Regions from separate parts of the Streptacidiphilus sp. MAP12-20 genome, predicted to be linked through region 2. Evidence: predicted binding sites of a transcription regulator. Region 2 holds the regulator's gene; each other region holds the start of a gene.

Region 1 (4,275 bases), on a different contig from region 2:
CTGCGGGTAGGAGGCGTGCGCCTGGCGCACGCCGTACCAGCCGCCGAGGGCGACGCCGGCCACCAGCAGCAGCACGACCAGCACCACCAGCAGGCGCAGACGACGGAACTTCTTGGAGCGGGGCATCAGGGTCCTTGTGAGGGGCAGTGACTGTACCGCGACGTACCGCGCTAAGCGGCGGTGCTGACGCTAACACCCGAAGCGGAAGCGGTTGCGCGCGGCCGAGGCGTCGTCGGTGCCCGGCCGATGACCAGGGGTCACCGGTGCAGCGTGCCCAGCCTGTGGACGAACGCGAGTGCGCACCCGCCACAACGGTAAAATCTTGCCCCAGAGAAGTGGAAGCAACGATTCTGCTGTGCGAGGTGCCCCTGCGTGTCCGTCCACCGGCTCGACCTGCTCCTCCTGCTGTTCTCCCTGGTGTTGCTGGTGGCCGTCGCGGCGGTCCGGCTCTCCTCCCGCAGCGGGCTCCCCAGCCTGCTGTTGTACCTGGGCATCGGGGTGCTGCTCGGGCATGACGGCATCGCCGGCATCACCTTCGACAACGCCATGCTCACGCAGGTGCTCGGCTATGCCGCGCTGGTGGTGATCCTCGCGGAGGGCGGTCTCGGCACCCGCTGGCACGACATCAGACCCTCCGTCCCGGCCGCCGCGGTGCTGGCCACCTTCGGCACCGCGATCAGCGTCGGTGTCGTGGCCGTCGGCGCGCACCTGCTGACGGGGGTGAGCTGGCGGATCGCCCTGCTGCTCGGCGCGATCGTCTCGTCCACGGACGCGGCGGCGGTCTTCTCCGTGCTGCGCCGCGTGCCCCTGCCGGCGCGGCTGAGCGGGCTGCTGGAGGCGGAGTCCGGCTTCAACGACGCGCCCGTGGTCATCCTGGTCGTCGCCTTCGCGACCTCGGGGCCGATCAGCTCCTGGTGGGTGCTGGCCGGGACGGTGGTGGTGGAGCTGGCGATCGGGCTCGCGGTGGGTGTGGCCGTCGGCCGGCTCGGCGCGCTGACGCTGCGCCACGTCGCGCTCCCCTCCTCCGGCCTCTACCCGATCGCCGTCGTCGCACTGACGCTGCTCGCCTACGCGGGCGGCGCGCTGCTGCACGGCTCCGGCTTTCTGGCCGTCTACATCTGCGCGCTGGTGCTGGGCAACGCGCGGTTGCCGCACGGCCCGGCGACCCGCGGCTTCGCCGAGGGCCTGGCCTGGATCGCGCAGATCAGCATGTTCGTCATGCTCGGCCTGCTGGTGAACCCGCACACGATGGCGGACTCGGTGGTGCCGGCGCTGGTCGTCGGGCTGGTGCTGGTGCTGGTCGCCCGCCCAGCCTCGGTGCTGCTGACCCTGACGCCGTTCCGGGTGCGCTGGCGCGAGCAGGCGCTGCTGAGCTGGGCCGGCCTGCGCGGCGCCGTGCCGATCGTGCTGGCCACCATCCCGGTGGTGCACGCCGTGCCGGGCGCGGACCAGCTCTTCAACACGGTCTTCCTGCTCGTCGTCGTCTTCACCTTGATCCAGGGCCCGACCCTGCCCTGGGTCGCGAAGCGCCTGCGGATCTCGGACTCCGCGCACGCCGACGACCTGGAGGTCGAGTCCGCTCCGCTGGAGCGGCTGCACGGGCACCTGCTCTCGGTCTCGATCGGCCCGGAGTCACGCCTCGCCGGCGTCGAGGTGAGCGAGCTGCGCCTGCCCAAGGGCGCGGCGGTGACCCTGGTCGTCCGCGAGGGGACGAGCTTCGTGCCGGGCCCGGCAACGGTGCTGCGGCACGCGGACGACCTGCTCGTGGTCACCACCGATGCGGTGCGCGACCGGACCGAACGCCGCTTGCGCGCGGTCGACCGGGGCGGCAAGCTGGCGGGCTGGCTCAGCGGCACCCGCGGCGAGTACTGAGCCGGAACGTGGGGGCGAGCGCTGCCTGGGTACTGAGGCTCACATCACGATCAGTGGACTTATCGACCCGGAATACCGCATCATTGAGGATCGTTAGCACTCATAGCCTTAGAGTGCCAGGAGGAAAACCAGTGCCGACGTACCAGTACCAGTGCACCCAGTGCGGCAGCGGCCTCGAAGCCGTGCAGAAGTTCAGCGACGCCGCGCTGACCGAGTGCCCCGAGTGCGGCGGCAAGCTGCGCAAGATCTTCTCCGCGGTGGGCGTGGTCTTCAAGGGATCCGGCTTCTACCGGACGGACAGCCGCTCGTCGTCCAGCAGCAGCGTCTCGTCCTCGTCGGCGAGCGCTCCGGCCGCGTCGTCCGGCTCCTCTTCGTCGACGTCCTCCTCGACGTCTTCGTCGAGTTCTTCCAGTTCCTCCTCGTCCGGCTCGGCCGGTTCCGCCGCCTGAGCCGACCCGCGCGGCTACGCTGCGGCGCATGACAGACCAGTCAGCTGCAGCGGGCAGGGCCGAGATCGGCATCATCGGCGGCACGGGGCTCTACGCGCTCGTGGACGACCTGGACGAGGTCGTCGTCGACACCCCGTACGGCGCTCCCAGCGACTCGCTCCTCGTGGGCGAGTTCGCGGGGCGCCGCGTGGCGTTTCTGCCGCGGCACGGGAGGGCGCACCGGATCCCCCCGCACGCGATCAACTACCGGGCCAACCTGTGGGCCCTGCGCGCGCTCGGCGTCCGCCAGGTGCTCGGCCCCTGCGCGACGGGCGGGCTGCGCCCCCAGTTCGGCCCCGGCACGCTCCTCGTCCCCGACCAGTTCGTGGACCGCACCTCCGGACGCATCCAGACTTACTACGACGGTCTGACACGTGCCGACGGCCGCGTCCCCGAGGTCGTCCATGTCTCCGCCGCCGACCCCTACTGCCCGCGCGGGCGGTCGGTCGCGGTGAAGGGTGCGCACGAGGCAGGCTGGCCGCCAGTGGACGGCGGCACGCTCGTGGTGATCGAGGGCCCGCGCTTCTCCACCCGCGCCGAGTCGCGCTGGTACAGCTCGCAGGGCTGGTCGGTGGTGGGCATGACGGGCCACCCGGAGGCCGTGCTCGCCCGCGAGCTGGCCCTCTGCTACACCTCGCTGACGCTGGTCACCGACCTGGACGCGGGCGTGGAGACGGGCCAGGGCGTGACCCACGCGGAGGTGCTGGCCGAGTTCGGCCGCAACATCGACCGGCTGCGCGGCGTGCTGGCCCAGACGGTGGCGGCGCTGCCGACCACCGAGGACCGGGACTGCATCTGCGCACACGCGCTGGACGGCCTGGAGACCGGCCTGGAGTCGGAGTAGGAGCCACCCCGGCGCAAGCAGGGGCCTGGGACCTTCTCTCGGTGCGGCCCCTCACCCGATCGGGTGGCGAGGTTTTCCACAGGGCCGGGTTTTCCACAGGTTGTGGGGACGCCGCTGGATCGCGTCGTGACGTGGGAGCAGGGTTGGGCCACGGCGAATCACCGCCGACGCCCCGCCCGCTCCGCCCAGTCCCGTCCCGGCCCGATCCCGTCCTGGAGGTATCCGGTGTCCCTCTCCATCCCGCCCACGTACTGCATCGCCGCCTTCCCTCCCATCCGCGCGGGCGGCGGCCGACATCGGCTACCGACGCCGGTGCGGCGCCGTCCCGGGCCGATCGCGGCCGGATTGATCGTCGCGGCGACGACGCTGGCCGTCGGGTCACTCCGGCAGATCCCCGGTTCGAGTGAAAAGGGAGCGGCTGCGGGCGCACGCCCCCATACCGAAGCGGGGACGTTTGCTCAGGTCGCGCCGGTGCCCCCGGCCACGACACCCCCGCACGGGTGAATTTCCGCGTGCCCCGAGCCCCGGGCTTCTGCCGTAACTTCCGTTGACCATGAAAGGCTTCAAGGCATTCCTGCTCCGCGGCAACGTCGTGGATCTCGCAGTCGCGGTCGTCATCGGCGCCGCGTTCACCAAGGTCATCAACTCGATCGTCGACGGGATCATCAACCCGGTTGTCGGCGCCTTCGGCACCCAGGACCTCAACGCCTACACGTCCTGCCTGAAGGGCACCTGCCAGCTGGACAAGGCCACGGGGAAGGTCGACGGCATCCTGATCCAGTGGGGCACCGTACTCGGCGCGGTCCTCAGCTTCGTCATCACCGCAGCCGTCGTCTACTTCCTGATCGTGCTGCCGGTGAACCACCTCATGAAGCGCTACATGTCCAAGAAGGACGAGGCCGTCGAGGTCATCAAGGAGGCGGAGGTCAACGAGGTGGTCATCCTCAGCGAGATCCGCGATCTGCTCGTCGCCCAGCGCGGCTGAGGCCCGCGCCGGCACTGACCCCCGTTACTTCTCCCCATGGTGCGGTGGGGTCTCGCGCAGGTACCAGTCCTTGTCCCGCGAGCCCT
Region 2 (4,275 bases):
CGGGAAGCGGAGCCGGCGCGACTGCTTGCCCGCCTCGCGGGCGGTCGCCCGCCACTTCGCCAGCGACTTGGCGCCGCGCTCGCCCTTCCACTGGGTGATGCAGCGCGAGGCGGACCAGGGGACGATCTCGTCCACGCCGACCTCGGTCATCAACTCGACCGCGAGTTCGCCGCGGTCGCCCTTGGGCAGCGCCTGGACAACGGTGATCCGCAGCGGCGGCTCCGGCTCGGCCAGCACCTCGGTCACGCTGACGTCCAGCGCGTCCTTGCCCTCCACCGCGGCGACCGTGCCCCGCACGCCCGCCCCCTGACCGTCGGTGAGCACCAGCTCCTCACCGACGGTCAGCCGCTTGACCGCGACCGCGTGCCGCCCCTCCGGGCCGTCCAGGCGGATCACCCGGCCCACGGGGGCGAGGCGGTCGGTGTCCAGCAGGAAGACGGGGGCGGTCACGTGCTGCTCTGTTCTGTGCGGAGGATCGGGCGTCGCCGCGTCAGCGGCCGTTGAAGGCGTCCTTGAGGCGCGAGAAGAGACCCTGCTGCCCCGGCGCGAACTGGCCGGACGGGCGCTCCTCCCCGCGCAGCTTGGCGAGCCTGCGCAGCAGATCCTCCTGCTCCGCGTCGAGCTTGCTCGGCGTCAGGACCTCGACATGCACTATCAGGTCGCCGCGCCCGCCGCCGCGCAGGTGCGTGATGCCCCGGCCGTGCAGCGGGATGGACTGGCCGGACTGGGTGCCGGGCCGGATGTCGATCTCGGCCACCCCGTCCAGGGTCTCCAACGGGACCTTCGTGCCCAGCGACGCCGCCGTCATCGGCAGCGTCACCGTGCAGTGAAGGTCGTCGCCGCGCCGCTGGAAGGTGTCGTGCGCGATCTCGGAGATCTCGACGTACAGGTCACCGGCCGGGCCGCCGCCGGGGCCGACCTCGCCCTCGCCGGCCAGCTGGATCCGGGTGCCGTTGTCCACGCCCGGCGGGATCTTGACCGTCAGCGTCCGCCGCGAGCGCACCCGGCCGTCGCCGGCGCACTCGGGACACGGGGTCGGCACGACCGTGCCGAAGCCCTGGCACTGCGGGCAGGGACGCGAGGTCATGACCTGGCCCAGGAAGGAGCGGGTCACCTGGGAGACCTCGCCGCGGCCGCGACACATGTCACAGGTCTGCGCCGAGGTGCCGGGGGCCGCGCCCTCGCCGTTGCAGGTGGTGCAGACGACGGCGGTGTCCACCTGGATGTCCTTGGTGGCGCCGAAGGCCGCTTCCTTCAGATCGATGTCGATCCGGATCATGGCGTCCTGGCCGCGCCGGGTCCGCGAACGCGGGCCGCGCTGGCCGCCGGCCGCGCCGAAGAACGCGTCCATGATGTCGCTGAAGCCGAAGCCCGCACCGGTGCCGAAGCCGCCCGCCCCGCCCGCGCCGCCGGTCGCGGAGAGCGGGTCGCCGCCGAGGTCGTAGACCTGGCGCTTGTTCGGGTCCGAGAGCACCTCGTAGGCGGCGTTGATCTCCTTGAACCGCTCCTGGGTCTTCGGGTCCGGGTTGACGTCAGGATGCAGCTCACGCGCCAACCGGCGGAAAGCCTTCTTGATCTCGTCCTGACTCGCGTCCCGTCGGACGCCGAGTACCGCGTAGTAGTCCGTGGCCACCAAAATGCTCCGCTAGTCTCCGTGTGAGGCTCGTGCCGTGTCGTGTCGTCGTCTTCGTTGTCCAGGACCAACATCGTCCAGGACCAGGTAGGACTAGGACGCGGCCAGGATCTGACCGACGTACCGTGCAACCGCTCGGACGGCCCCCATGGTTCCCGGGTAGTCCATCCTCGTCGGCCCGACCACCCCGAGTTTGGCGACGGTCTCATCGCCCGAACCGTAGCCCACCGAGACGACCGAGGTGGAATTCAGGCCCTCATAGGCGTTCTCGTGACCGATCCTGACCATCACCCCTGGATCTCCGGTCTCACCCAGCAGCCGAAGCAGAACCACCTGCTCTTCCAGCGCCTCAAGGACCGGCGCGATGGTGAGCGGGAAGTCGTGCGGGAACCGGGTCAGGTTGGCGGTGCCGCCGAGGACGACGCGCTCCTCGGTCTGCTCGACCAGGGCCTCGAAGAGGGTGGACAGCACGGTCGTGACCGCCGCCCGGTCCTGGTGGGCGAAGCTCTCCGGCAGGTCCTGCAGCAGCGTCGGGACCTCGGCGAAGCGGCGACCGGCCGCGCGCGCGTTGAGCCTGCTCCGCAGGTCGGCCAGCATCGCCTCGCCGACCTGGCTCGGGCAGTCGACCAGCCGCTGCTCGACCCGTCCGGTGTCGGTGATCAGCACCAGCATCACCCGGGTCGGCGTCAGCGCGACGAGCTCGACGTGCCGGACGGTGGAACGGGTGAGCGAGGGGTACTGGACCACCGCCACCTGTCTGGTCAGCTGCGCGAGCAGCCGGACCGTGCGGGCGACGACGTCGTCCAGGTCCAGGGCGTGGTCGAGAAAGTTGGTGATCGCCCGGCGCTCCGCCGTCGAGAGCGGCTTGACCTCGGTCAGTCGGTCGACGAAGAGGCGGTAGCCCTTGTCCGTGGGCACCCGGCCGGCACTGGTGTGCGGCTGGTGGATGTAGCCCTCCTCCTCGAGGATGGCCATGTCGTTACGGACGGTAGCCGAGGAGACACCGAGATTGTGGCGCTCGACCAGCGCCTTGGAGCCGACCGGCTCCTCGGTGCCGACGTAGTCCTGCACGATGGCGCGCAGCACCGCGAGCTTGCGGTCGTCGAGCCGACGCTCCTCACGCACGGGTACGCACCTCCAGTCGTCGGGTCCAGCAGCCGGTCGTCCAGTGCTGGGAGGGGCGCGGTCGGCGCCTTGATCCCGTCACTACACCTGCCCTGGCACTCTTGACTTACGAGTGCCAGCTTTCGTCGTGTGCCAGTGTAAAGCGCCAGGGTCCGCGACCGGAACGACTGGACCTCGTCAGACGTACCACATAGCGAGGGCGACACGGCAGAATGGCGTCCGCAGTTCACCGCCCAGGAGGGACACCATGTCCAGGACTCGTTTCGCACCGGACCGCGGGCTGACCACCCGCATGCTGATCACGATGTTCATGATCGGCCTGCTCTTCGTGGTCTTCGTCGGCGTGCTGCTGGTGGTGCTGCGCGGGGCGTGGCCGCTGGTCGCCATCATCGCGGGCGGGCTTTTCATCGCCCAGTTCTGGTTCAGCGACAAGATCGCCGCCTTCAGCATGGGCGCCCGCGAGGTCACACCCGAGGAATACCCGGAACTGCACGGCGCCATCGACCGCCTGTGCGCTCTCGCGGACATGCCGAAGCCGAAGGTCGCTGTCGCGCAGAGTGACATGCCCAACGCGTTCGCGACCGGCCGCAACGAGAAGAACGCCATCGTCTGTGTGACGACCGGGCTGCTGCGCCGCCTGGAGCCGGAGGAGCTGGAGGGCGTGCTCGCCCACGAGCTCTCCCACGTCGCGCACAAGGACGTCGCCGTGATGACCATCGCCGGCTTCCTCGGCGTCCTGGCCGGCATCCTCACTCGCGTCGGCCTCCAGTTCGGCCTGTTCGGCGGCTTCAACAGCCGCGACGACCGGGACGGCGACAACGGCAACGTCGCGCTGATCGCGGTCATCGCTGTCAGCGCTGTGGTCTACGGGATCAGCTTCCTGCTGACCCGCCTTCTCTCGCGCTACCGCGAGCTCTCGGCCGACCGCTCGGCCGCGCTGCTCACCGGCAAGCCTTCCGCCCTGGCCTCGGCGCTGACCAAGGTGACCGGCGACATCGGCGCGATCCCGACGCAGGACCTGCGCCAGTCGCAGCCGTTCAACGCCTTCTACTTCGCCCCGGCCCTGTCGGCGCGCGAGGTGGCGAGCAGCGCCTTCTCCACCCACCCCTCGCTCCAGCAGCGGCTGGAGCAGCTGGGCAAGATCTCCGCCGAGCTCGGCCGCAACTGAAGCGCTCCGCGCGGCCGCACGTGACAAGCGCTTCGCGCGCCTGAGAGGACACATACCGCGATGGGTTTCCTGGACGCCCTGCTCGGCCGGACCAAGCCGGTCAAGCCCGATCTGGACCAGCTCTTCGGCCTTCCCTCGGCCGCCATCACCCTGGAGGCGGCCGCGGGCTTCAAGCCCACCGGCGTCGGCTCGGTCTGCTTCGCCGCGGCCGAGGGCAACGCCTTCGCCCAGGTCCAGCAGGACGTCCAGGCCCTCCTGGACGCCGACACCGCGCGCGGCGGCCAGCCGGTCGAACTGACCCCGCGTGACGCCTACGGCTACACCTGGCTCACCTCCCGCCAGGACCCGG
Region 3 (4,275 bases), on a different contig from region 2:
ATGGTGCAACTACCTCTTGCGCCGCCGCAGCCCCGCCGCCGTCAGCCGCGCCACGATCTCCCTGCTGCGCACCGGCGTCGCCCCCAGCTCCACCGCCGCCGCGTACAACCGCTCCGGCACGTCGTAGTGGTCCCGTTCGAAGCCGCGCTCCGGGACCCCCAGCCGCCGCGCGAACGCATGCAGCTCGTCCAGCGACTCGTCCGAGACCAGGTGTGACCAGAGCCGGCCGTGGCCGGGCCAGCTCGGGGGGTCGATCAGGATCACGGGGTCAGCTCCCCCACCGCCGCGACGACGACACCCTCCTTGCCGCAGACCCAGTGCGGGTCGGGGCCCAGCTCCGGCTCGACGCTCAGCGCGTGCGGGTCGCCGTCCGACGAGCAGAGCGGACACAGCGGCCACCGACCCCAGCCCTCCAGCAGCCCGTCCTGCACGTCCTGGGCGACCAGCCCCAGCACGTAGTCGACCCCGTCCGGCCACTGCTCGACCCACCACCGCCGTTGCACGATCGCGTCCTCCAGCAGCGAGACGACCGCGGCGTCCGCCACGTCCCGCACCGACAGATCCTTCAGCAGCGCGCTCCGCGCGCCGTGCAGGGCGGTCTCCAGTGCACTTTCCATCCCACCAGTGTCCTCTCCTCCAACGCCGGAAGGCGGCCCACCCCTCTCGGGGTGAGCCGCCTTCCGAACGAGCTTCAGACGCTCCGATCCGTCAGACGGATCAGAAGTCCATGTCGCCGCCGGGCATGCCGCCACCGGCCGGGGCGCCGGCCTTCTCGGGCTTGTCGGCGATGACGGCCTCGGTGGTGAGGAAGAGCGCGGCGATGGAGGCCGCGTTCTGCAGCGCGGAGCGCGTCACCTTCGCCGGGTCGATGATGCCCGCGGCGATGAGGTCGACGTACTCGTTGGTCGCGGCGTTCAGGCCGTGACCGGCGGGGAGGTTGCGAACCTTCTCCACCACGACGCCGCCCTCGAGGCCGGCGTTGGTCGCGATCTGCTTGATCGGGGCCTCGAGCGCGACGCGCACGATGTTGGCTCCGGTCGCCTCGTCACCCTCGAGCTCGAGCTTCTCGAACGCGACACCGGCCTGCAGCAGGGCCACGCCGCCACCGGCGACGATGCCCTCCTCGACGGCCGCCTTCGCGTTGCGAACGGCATCCTCGATGCGGTGCTTGCGCTCCTTGAGCTCGACCTCGGTGGCCGCGCCCGCCTTGATGACAGCGACGCCACCGGCCAGCTTGGCCAGGCGCTCCTGCAGCTTCTCGCGGTCGTAGTCCGAGTCGCTGTTCTCGATCTCGGCACGGATCTGCGCCACGCGGCCCGCGACCTGGTCGCTCTCGCCGGCGCCGTCCACGATGGTGGTCTCGTCCTTGGTGACGACGACCTTGCGGGCGCGGCCCAGGAGCTCCAGACCGGCGTTCTCCAGCTTGAGGCCGACCTCCTCGGAGATGACCTGGCCACCGGTGAGGATGGCGATGTCGCCCAGCATGGCCTTGCGACGGTCACCGAAGCCCGGGGCCTTGACGGCGACGGACTTGAAGGTGCCACGGATCTTGTTGACCACGAGGGTGGAGAGCGCCTCGCCCTCGACGTCCTCGGCGATGATCAGCAGCGGCTTGCCGGACTGCATGACCTTCTCCAGCAGCGGCAGCAGGTCCTTGATGCCGCCGATCTTGGAGTTGGCGATCAGGATGTAGGGGTCCTCGAACGAGGTCTCCATACGCTCCAGGTCGGTGGCGAAGTACGCCGAGATGAAGCCCTTGTCGAAGCGCATACCCTCGGTGAGCTCCAGCTCCAGACCGAAGGTCTGGGACTCCTCGACGGTGATGACGCCTTCCTTGCCGACCTTGTCCATCGCCTCGGCGATGAGCTCGCCGATCTGGGTGTCAGCGGCGGAGATGGAGGCGGTGGAAGCGATCTGCTCCTTGGTCTCCACGTCCTTGGCCTGCTCGAGCAGCTGGGCGGAGACGGCCTCGACGGCCTTCTCGATGCCGCGCTTGAGGGCCATCGGGTTGGCGCCGGCGGCGACGTTGCGCAGACCCTCGCGGACGAGCGCCTGGGCCAGCACGGTGGCGGTGGTGGTGCCGTCACCCGCGACGTCGTCGGTCTTCTTGGCGACCTCCTTGACGAGCTCGGCGCCGATCTTCTCGTAGGGGTCCTCGAGCTCGATCTCCTTGGCGATGGAGACACCGTCGTTGGTGATCGTGGGGGCGCCCCACTTCTTCTCCAGAACGACGTTGCGGCCCTTGGGGCCAAGCGTGACCTTGACGGCGTCGGCGAGCTGGTTCATACCGCGCTCGAGGCCACGACGGGCCTCTTCGTCGAACGCAATGATCTTGGCCATGGAAGCGGTCCTCCTGGACAGACTGGCTGCTTCGGACCGCGCTGGCGCCCGCGACGGACGGCACCGACCTTCGGCGGTTCCTTCCCGCCGCGCCCGGAGCCTCACCGACCCGGCCCGTTGTCACTCTCTACCTCAGAGTGCTAACGCCAATGATTAGCACTCGACCCCCCTGAGTGCAAGCAGCGGACGCAACGGAGGACCCCCGTCTCGAGTGAGACAGGGGTCCTCCTGAAGACCTGCGTGGATGCATCGTTTCGCTGAGATGAGCTGGAACGAGCTCTGCGGGTCCTGAATCAGTCAGCGGTCGCCGGCTGCAGTGGGGTGCGTTACGCGGTCACGCGGACCATGTCCGCCTGCGGGCCCTTCTGGCCCTGCGAGATCTCGAACTCAACCCGCTGGCCCTCTTCGAGCGACCGGTACCCGTCCATCTGGATCGCGCTGTAGTGGACGAACACGTCCGCACCACCGTCGACCGCGATGAAGCCGTACCCCTTCTCCGCGTTGAACCACTTGACGGTGCCCTGAGCCATTCCAAACTCCCCTATTACTGGCCCTTTCACGGTCCGCACACCGCGGACCGGACCGGTCGGAACGCTGCGGGATGCAGACGCCACGCCCCCGATCGACGCTGAATGTATCCACTCCGATGCCCTGAGCAACAGAGCATAAGCCGGGGAATTCTCAGGAGAAGTTAAGAGACATAAACGGTAATCAACCGCAAAGGCGAGCAATTCGGGCCGGACATAAGGGACGGGTCCGGCATATTGCCGCAGGAAAAAGAATCAGCCAACCGTCTCGACGGACGGGACAGGAGCACTCTACTCCTCTTAAACATCAGGAAATGACAGAGTCGGTGCACCCCTGTCAGGGGTGCACCGACTCTGCACAGCTGTCAGCAGCAATCGTCAGCAGCCGCCGGCCACCGCGGGGATGATCGAGACGCCCGCACCTTCCGGCGTCGCCGTCTCCAGACCGTCGGCGAAGCGCACGTCGTCCTCGTTGACGTAGACGTTCACGAAGCGGCGCAGCTTGCCGTTGTCGTCCAGCAGCCGGGCGGAGATGCCCGCGTGGTTGGCCTCCAGGTCCTTGATCACCTCGGCGAGGGTCGCGCCCTCGGCCTTCACCTCGGCGTTGCCGCCGGTGTAGGTGCGCAGGATGGTGGGGATGCGGACGTTGACGCTCATGCGAGGCCTGCCTCTCGGAACGAGTCAAGGGTGGGGCGGATGACGGCGGTCGGGCGGGCGGCGTCCGCCACGGCCTCCAGGGTCTTCAGGCCGTCGCCGGTGTTGAGCACGACGGTCTCGGCGGCCGGGTCCAGCACGCCGTTCTCGATCAGCTTGCGCAGCACGCCGACGGTGACGCCACCGGCGGTCTCGGCGAAGATGCCCTCGGTGCGCGCCAGCAGGCCGATCGCGTCGACAACCTGCTCGTCGTTGACGTCCTCGACCGCACCGCCGGTGCGGCGGACGATGTCGAGCACGTAGATGCCGTCGGCGGGATTGCCGATGGCCAGCGACTTGGCGATGGTGTCCGGCTTCTGCGGGCGGACCACGTCGTGGCCGGCCTTGAAGGCGGCGGACACGGGGGAGCAGCCCTCGGCCTGGGCGCCGAAGATCTTGTAGGGCTTGTCCTCGACGAGGCCGAGGGCGATCAGCTCCTTGAGGCCCTTGTCGATCTTCGTCAGCTGCGAGCCGGAGGCGATCGGGATCACCAGCTGGTCCGGGATCCGCCAGCCGAATTGCTCGCAGATCTCGTAGGCCAGCGTCTTGGAGCCCTCGCCGTAGTAGGGGCGCAGGTTGACGTTGACGAAGCCCCAGCCCTCACCGGCCGGGTCTCCGATCAGCTCGGAGCAGAAGCGGTTCACGTCGTCGTAGTTGCCGTCGATGCCGACGACGTCGCCGCCGTAGATCGCGGCCATGACGACCTTTCCGGCCT

The links. Region 2 encodes HrcA, which represses chaperone genes, less so after heat shock. Its sites were predicted from a motif close to TTNGCACTCNGNNNNNCNGAGTGCNAA; they were not measured.
Region 1: the regulator HrcA is predicted to act here: its motif matches at 1,966-1,992, upstream of ABIA32_RS05870 (FmdB family zinc ribbon protein).
Region 3: the regulator HrcA is predicted to act here: its motif matches at 2,494-2,520, upstream of groL (chaperonin GroEL).

Annotation. Positions count from the first base shown of each region.
Region 1 is NZ_JBGCCK010000003.1:313,806-318,080, reverse strand. Features, by position in the region: gene ABIA32_RS05880 (penicillin acylase family protein) at 1-126, opposite strand, end outside; gene ABIA32_RS05875 (potassium/proton antiporter) at 373-1,872, shown strand; gene ABIA32_RS05870 (FmdB family zinc ribbon protein) at 2,004-2,321, shown strand; gene ABIA32_RS05865 (S-methyl-5'-thioadenosine phosphorylase) at 2,350-3,204, shown strand; gene mscL (large conductance mechanosensitive channel protein MscL) at 3,758-4,189, shown strand; gene ABIA32_RS05855 (hypothetical protein) at 4,214-4,275, opposite strand, start outside.
Region 2 is NZ_JBGCCK010000005.1:72,630-76,904, forward strand. Features, by position in the region: gene ABIA32_RS08225 (16S rRNA (uracil(1498)-N(3))-methyltransferase) at 1-450, opposite strand, end outside; gene dnaJ (molecular chaperone DnaJ) at 491-1,633, opposite strand; gene hrcA (heat-inducible transcriptional repressor HrcA) at 1,727-2,758, opposite strand; gene htpX (zinc metalloprotease HtpX) at 3,006-3,926, shown strand; gene ABIA32_RS08245 (hypothetical protein) at 3,987-4,275, shown strand, end outside.
Region 3 is NZ_JBGCCK010000003.1:190,233-194,507, reverse strand. Features, by position in the region: gene ABIA32_RS05320 (DUF4031 domain-containing protein) at 10-264, opposite strand; gene ABIA32_RS05315 (hypothetical protein) at 261-617, opposite strand; gene groL (chaperonin GroEL) at 718-2,340, opposite strand; gene ABIA32_RS05305 (cold-shock protein) at 2,667-2,870, opposite strand; gene ABIA32_RS05300 (MoaD/ThiS family protein) at 3,246-3,524, opposite strand; gene thrC (threonine synthase) at 3,521-4,275, opposite strand, start outside.